3 regions of the Halomonas sp. RT37 genome follow, and region 3 is predicted to be linked to each of the others. Evidence: predicted binding sites of a transcription regulator. Region 3 holds the regulator's gene; each other region holds the start of a gene.
The links. Region 3 encodes FNR, which switches genes on or off when oxygen is low (the NO sensors DNR and NnrR bind a similar motif). Its sites were predicted from a motif close to TTGATNTANATCAA; they were not measured.

Region 1: NFG58_RS14715 (YfcC family protein) is a predicted target of FNR. The motif match lies at 1,287-1,300, and genes of this name have one in related genera.
Region 2: NFG58_RS13650 (OmpW family outer membrane protein) is a predicted target of FNR. The motif match lies at 1,129-1,142, and genes of this name have one in related genera.

Annotation. Positions count from the first base shown of each region.
Region 1 is NZ_CP098827.1:3,372,036-3,374,301, reverse strand. Features, by position in the region: gene NFG58_RS14715 (YfcC family protein) at 1-1,146, opposite strand, end outside; gene NFG58_RS14710 (POTRA domain-containing protein) at 1,608-2,266, opposite strand, start outside.
Region 2 is NZ_CP098827.1:3,148,472-3,150,737, reverse strand. Features, by position in the region: gene NFG58_RS13655 (gamma-glutamylcyclotransferase family protein) at 1-111, shown strand, start outside; gene NFG58_RS13650 (OmpW family outer membrane protein) at 410-1,051, opposite strand; gene NFG58_RS13645 (OmpW family outer membrane protein) at 1,306-1,914, opposite strand; gene NFG58_RS13640 (hypothetical protein) at 2,214-2,266, shown strand, end outside.
Region 3 is NZ_CP098827.1:775,950-778,215, reverse strand. Features, by position in the region: gene NFG58_RS03530 (sulfite exporter TauE/SafE family protein) at 1-545, shown strand, start outside; gene fnr (fumarate/nitrate reduction transcriptional regulator Fnr) at 700-1,440, shown strand; gene ttcA (tRNA 2-thiocytidine(32) synthetase TtcA) at 1,601-2,266, opposite strand, start outside.

The DNA of each region.
Region 1 (2,266 bases), 2.3 Mb from region 3:
TACCGCGCCTTCGGCCCAATTGAGGATGGTGTCGATGATCACGCCGTTGTCCATCACCACATAGATGCCGCGTGCCACGGCCACCACCAGGGCCACGCCGATCAGGTCCTTGGCACCATCGAGGAAGGTCTCGATGAAGTCGGATTCGGACTGTCGATTGATCAGGGCGATCAGGATGGCAGCGCTCAGGAACAGGGTGGAGAGTTCATCGAACCACCACCACAGGGTCGGAAAAGCCGTGATGCCCATGTCTTCCCAGGGCACGACGCCGTAGACCATGATCCCGAAGGTCATGAAAAACACCGTCATGGTCAGCTTGTGGCGCAGGGTAAACGCCTGGGTCGAGGCGGCATCCTTGGCCTGAGGGGCGGCCGCCAGATGCAGGTCCGCCAGCACCGAGCGCTGCGGGTCGCGCTTGATCCGCGCGGCGTAGCGCATCACGAACCAGATAGCCAGCGACACCAGGATCACGAACTGCACCAGCCGGAGGGTGATACCGGCGCCGATCGGCAGGCCGGCGAAGCCCGAGGCGATGCCGGTGGCGAAGGGGTTGACGGTGGAGGCCAGCACACCGGTGCCGGAGCCGAGCAGGATGATGCCTGCGGCCACCATGCGGTCGTAGCCGGCGGCGGTGATCACCGGCAGGATGATGGCCCAGAAGGCGACCGTTTCCTCGGCCATGCCGTAGGTGGACCCACCGAGGGCAAACAGCACCATCAGTACGGGAATCAGGTACTGCTCGCGCCCGCCAAAGCGCTCGACCACCGCGCCGATCCCGGCATCTAGGGCGCCCGAGCGCATCGTCACCGCCAGGAAGCCGCCGATGACCAGCACGAACAGGGCAACGTCCACGGCCTTGTGGAATCCCTGGATCGGTGCCACCAGCACATCCAAAGGCCCCTGGGGGGAGCTTTCCAGCACCTGGTAGGTGCCGGGAATCGGCAACAGGCGGCCGTCACCCTGATAGTCGAGCACGTCGCTGGCAGCAATGACCTGATCGCTGCCTTCCACATGGTAGTCGTACTTGCCGGCGGGCATGACCCAGGTCAGCACCGCCACCAGCGCGGTGATCACAAAGAGCAGGGTATAGACCGTGGGCATGCGCAGGCCGGAGCGCCGTTTGGAGGAGGTCGCTTGCGTTTCCATCTCGGTTTCCTCGTTTCAGAAGGTCATGGTGTAGGCTCTTTTGTTGTCGGTGTGATCAGGGACAGACGGCCCTTGTGTGACCGCCTGTCTTCGAGTCTACGGGCCTCGACAGTCTGTCGGGACTTGGGTCGGCACAATGCTTGATCCGCTGCAAGGACGGCGACGATGCGGCGAGATGAGAGGTAAATTTGCTGGCCTGGCTCAAGAAACGAGACGACCCCAATGTTTCACCGCACGCGGTCTCGCTCCACGACGAGACACGCGCAGGGTTGTCGTGTGCAGGGCAATAGGAAGTGGCGCTGGGGTCGGCTGACAGGGCGGTTGAAAGGGCGGCTGGAAGGACGGCCGGGAGGCCGACTGAGCGAGTGGCCGACCCTGCCGTAAATGAGGGCCTTGGGTCGGGTGATATGGCCAGGGGCCCGGTGTGGCGGCCCCTGGCGAGTTCACCCATAGCCCAGAGATCAGCCTTCGAAGTTCCAGGTCAGGCGGGCGTTGATGCGACCCTCGCGGCTATCGGTCTCGAGGTCACGATCGCCGATGGGCTCGGCGTACTCCAGGGTGAGGCCGTACAGACGTCCTTTGCCCAGACTGACGCCGGCCGCCGCCGAGGCCAGGTGGCTATCCGCGTCGCGCTCCTGAAACTCGGTGCGGGCACCATCCAGCACCAGGTAGGGCTCGACGCGCGAAAGCCAGGCGCTATTCACAGGCTGCAGATAGCGTAGTTCCAGCGCCCCGGCGAAACCGTAGTCGCCCTCAGCTTGGCCGGCGTCATAGCCGCGACCGAAGCGTTGGCCACCGTAGTTGCCGCGCTCGGGTTCCGGCAGCGCATCGTCGGAGTAGAAACCATTGGCGCTGGCGGTAAGGCGCCAGTGATCGCCATACAGGCGTCTGTACTGGGCGTCCAGCTGCCAGCGGGTGAAGTGTAGATCTCCGTTGTCGGCAAGCGGTGTACCGTTGAGCCGGCGCTGCTGCTCGTTGGCCCCCAGATCCATGCCCTGGCGCAGGGCCAGCGAGGCCAGCCAGAACTGACGTCCACGCTGGGTGCGATAGTTCAGGTCCAGATCGGCGGCCGAATACTCGGATTCCTCGACCAGTTGGTTGAGAGTCTGTTCCTCGAAGC
Region 2 (2,266 bases), 2.4 Mb from region 3:
GACTTCCTCAGCGAGGGCTACCACCAGGCGCTGGCGGCGGTAGAGGCCGTCGAGCACCTCGATGATGCCACTCTGGGGAGGTTGGGGCTGTCACGTTATCATCCCCGCTAAGGCTTGTACGAAAAGCGCCTGCGCTCGGTAATACGGCGTTAAAAATCGTGTCAAGATGCTCATTTACATCTCGTAAACTGCGCTTTCTTACCGGTTTTTGCCTTGTCTAACCATCGCTCGCCGGCTTTTCGTACTAAGCTAGGCCTCTGCTTGCCCTGTTACCGCAGCCCCGCCCTCGAGAATGGCAGTGGCGACTGCCACGCGAGCGACCACAGAAGCCATCTTGTGACGGTCACAGCACAGCGCCCGCTCCTGTCAGGCAGGAGCGGGCGCTGCGTGTTAGCGGTCGAGCCCTGGATCAGAAGCGGTAGCTGATACCGGCCATGATCACGTAGGGGGCCACCTCGATCTCGCCGATGTCCTCGCCGTTGAGGTCGACGTCGCTGTCGATATCCAGATACCACACCGCCATGTTGGCCGCCCAGTGGTCGTCGATGACCAGGTCGAGGCCCGCCTGGCCGGCCCAGCCCCAGGACTCTTCCAGATCGAGATCGGCGCCTTCCAGCGCGATATCCTCGTCGGAGAAGTGGGTGTAGTTGACCCCCAGGCCGACGTAGGGCTGCACCCGCGCCTCGGTGCCACCGAAGGGGTAGTACTGCACGGTCAGGGTCGGCGGCAGGTGCTCGACGCTGGCGCCGATATCGGTGCCACCTACGTTCAGGTCGACGTCGTGCTCGAAGGGCTCGGCGGCCAGCAGTTCGACGCCGAACTTGTCGTGGAAGCGGTAGCCCAGGGTGAAGGCGAAACCGTTGTCGTCATGGACGTCGGTATTCATGCTGCCGCCGGCCAGCGAGCCGTTGTCGGAGTCGGGCTTGACCTTGGCCACACCGATGCGGGTGTAGATGTCGCCCTTGCCGTAGGCGGCAAAGGCCTGGCTGCTGGCGAGGGCGCTGCCGGCGATGGCGGCGACCAGGGCGGTGGTGATCAGGGGATGGCGCATGGTGTTCTCCTTGCGTACTGGCAAAAGTGGGCGAGCCCGATTGCCAAGCAGTGTATGCCGCATCGAGAACGTGGTTATTGATCTACCTCAATACCTCCTTTGGTCGACAAAAATGAACCGGCAACGCACCAAAAAAGGCGCCTGGCAAAGCCAGACGCCTTCGATGCTGCGGTTGGAATGCGGCGCGATCGAGCTAACCGGTCAGCCGCTTATTTCAAGATCGCGCAGGCGTTTTCTCAATACAGCGCAAGCGCTTAGAAACGATAGGTGACGCCGGCACCGATGGTCATCGGATCGATCTCGGCCTCGCCGACATCGTGGCCGTCGACCTCGATATCGGAATCGACATCGGCGTAGCGGGCGTAGGTGCCGACCAGCAGGTTGTCGGTGACGCTGAGGTCGAGACCCACCTGGGCTGCGGCGCCGTAGGAGCTATCGAGGTCGGCGTTGAAGCTCTCGTCGGAGAAGTGGGTGTAGTTCATGCCCACGCCAACGTAGGGGTGGACGCGAGCGTTTTCCACGCCGCCCAGCGGGTAGTAGTTGAGCATCAGGTTGACCGGGGTACGGTCGACGCTGCCCACATTACCGCCGTTGACCGCGATATCGTGCTCCATGGCCTCGGAGCCGTTGAGCTCGACACCGAACTTGTCGTGGAACAGGTAGCCGGCGCCGTAGGCGAAGCCGTTCTCTTCGGAGACATCGAGATCCTGGTTGGCGATATCGCCGTTGTCCGAGGTGGGATCGGCTTTCTCGAAGCCACCGCGCACGTAGATGTCACCTGCCTGATAGGCCAGGGCAGACTGGGCGGCGAAGGTGGTGGTAGCGAGCAGGGCTGCGGTGCCCATCAGTCGAGTCATGTTCATGCGGGACCTCCTTGATGATCCGATGGCATCCTTCCCGAGGGAAGTAACCTTGTACGCTTCGCAGTTTACGAACAGTGTTTCTAAATGTCTTGTAGAAATATTTAATTGGCCAGATAGCAGTAACTAGCCAGAATTTATGGAACTAAATCGACTTGGGCGGGTAGGTAATGTAAATGCTGTACAATTTTTTTGCACATTGTGGCGTAGACATCGATGCGCGCTTGTGCACTGCATAAACGCTCGCCGTCCGGCGATAAATCGTCTTCACTGTGGGAGAAGACTCCGGAGGAGAGTGCGGGATGGTGGCCAGACGAAGGCGTGAGAGGTTGCTCGGCATGTCGACGCTGCCCTG
Region 3 (2,266 bases):
GGCGGGTGAGCACACTTGTGCTCGGCTACAATGTAGGTCGTATCACTAGCTACTGTGTGGCGGGCGCTCTGGTTGCCACCCTGGGTTCGGTGATCGGCCTTTCGCCGACCCTGCGTGGCCTGATGCAGATCGTCGCCAGCCTGATGTTGATCCTGATGGCGCTTTACATTGCCGATCTATGGAAAGGCCTGCGTCACGTCGAGGCACTGGGACGTCACCTCTGGAGGTACCTGGAACCCGCAGGCAGACGCCTGTTGCCGGTGGTGCGTCTGCCCCAGGCGGTGGCGCTGGGCGCCATCTGGGGCTGGCTGCCCTGTGGCCTGGTGTACTCGATGCTGGCCTGGAGCCTGGCACGGGCCGAGCCCCTCGAGGGCGCACTGCTAATGGCGAGCTTCGGTCTTGGCACGCTTCCGGCGCTGGTGGTGACGGGCCTCGCCGCCAGACAAATGCAGGCCCTGCTGGCGCATCGGGCAACACGCCTTGTCGCCGCTGGCATGATCATCGCCTTTGCCGTCTGGCAACTTTGGACTGGGCTGCATCAATGACGCATCCTACCTCTAAGTTATTAATCCTAAAGAGGTAGACGCCACTTTTAGCTGATCTGAGGGTGTAGAATAGTGCCATCAACGTGCTGTACGGGCGACGTCTGTTCTCCCCATGGCCCAGTCAATATCGATCCCAGATCCACAGGAGCTGCGAATGAGTCCTACGGCCCAAGATCGGCGGCGTCCCATGCTGCATGAGACTCGCTGTGAGTCCTGCAGCCTGAGTTCCTTGTGCCTTCCGCTGTCGCTGGAGACCGCCGACCTCGAGCGCTTCGATTCCATCATCCGTCGTCACCCGCCGATCAAGAAAGGCACACGATTGGTCGAGCAGGGAGATCGCTTCACCAGCGTCTTCGCGGTCCGATCGGGGAGTCTCAAGCAGATCACCACCGAAGGCAGCGGCGAAGCTCAGTTGACCAACTTCTTCCTGCCCAGTGAACTGGTTGGCCTGGATGGCATCGACGACGGCCGCTATCCCGGCAGCGTGGTGGCGCTGGAGACCACCACGGTGTGCGAGATTCCCTTCGACCGCCTCGATGCGCTGACCCAGACCCTACCGGAGCTGCGTGCCCAGCTGTTTCGCACCCTGAGCAAGGAGCTGCGAGAAGACCGCCGGATGATGCAGCTGCTGTCACGCAAGACCGCCGATCAGCGCCTGGCCTGCTTCTTCCTCGGCTTGTCGGACCGCTTCCGCCGCCGCGGCTATTCACCGTTCAGCTTCCGCCTGTCCATGTCCCGCGCCGACATCGGCAATCACCTGGGGCTGGCGGTGGAAACGGTCAGCCGTATCCTCGGGCGTTTCCAGCAGCAGGATCTGGTGGCGGTATCGGGACGTGAGGTCAATATCCTCGACCTGACCGCGCTGTCGACCCTGGCCGACACCGAAGTTACCTGAGCGGGCCTGGCGGCAGTGTGCCGGGCTTGGCCGGCAGGGCCCGGTATCCAGGATCTGGAAAGCAAAGCGTAATAGATGGCGTGTGACAAGAAAGAGGCCGCATCCGGAGATGCGGCCTCTTTCGCTGTCATGGCATCATGCACATTCGCTGCTGGCGAGATCAGCCGGCATCCACCACGTCGATGCGCCGGGCCTGGCGTTCGGCCTGTACGGCCTCCAGCCCCTCGAAGTCGAACAGTTGCCGATCCGCCAGCTGCGACGGCGCCACATTGGTCACCGCCTTGAACATGCTCTCGAGGCGCCCGGGATGCTTGACCTCCCACTCGGCCAGCATCTCCTTGACCACCTGGCGCTGCAGGTTGGGCTGGGAACCACACAGGTTGCACGGGATGATCGGGAACTCCATCGCCTCGCTGTAGGCCTGGATATCGGCCTCGCGGCAGTACGCCAGCGGACGGATGACGATGTTCTTGCCGTCGTCGGAGAGCAGCTTGGGCGGCATCGCCTTGAGGCTGCCACCGAAGAACATGTTCAGAAACAGCGTCTCGAGAATGTCCTCGCGGTGGTGGCCCAGAGCGATCTTGGTCGCCCCGATCTCCTCGGCGAAGCCATAGAGAGAGCCGCGCCGCAGGCGTGAGCAGAGCGCGCAGGTGGTCTTGCCCTCCGGCGTCTTCTCCTTCACCACCGAATAGGTGTCGCGCTCGAGGATGTGGTAGTCCACGCCGATGCTGTCCAGATAGTTCGGCAGCACATGCTCCGGAAAGCCCGGCTGCTTCTGATCCAGATTCACCGCCACCAGCGAGAAGTTGACCGGCGCGTTGCGCTG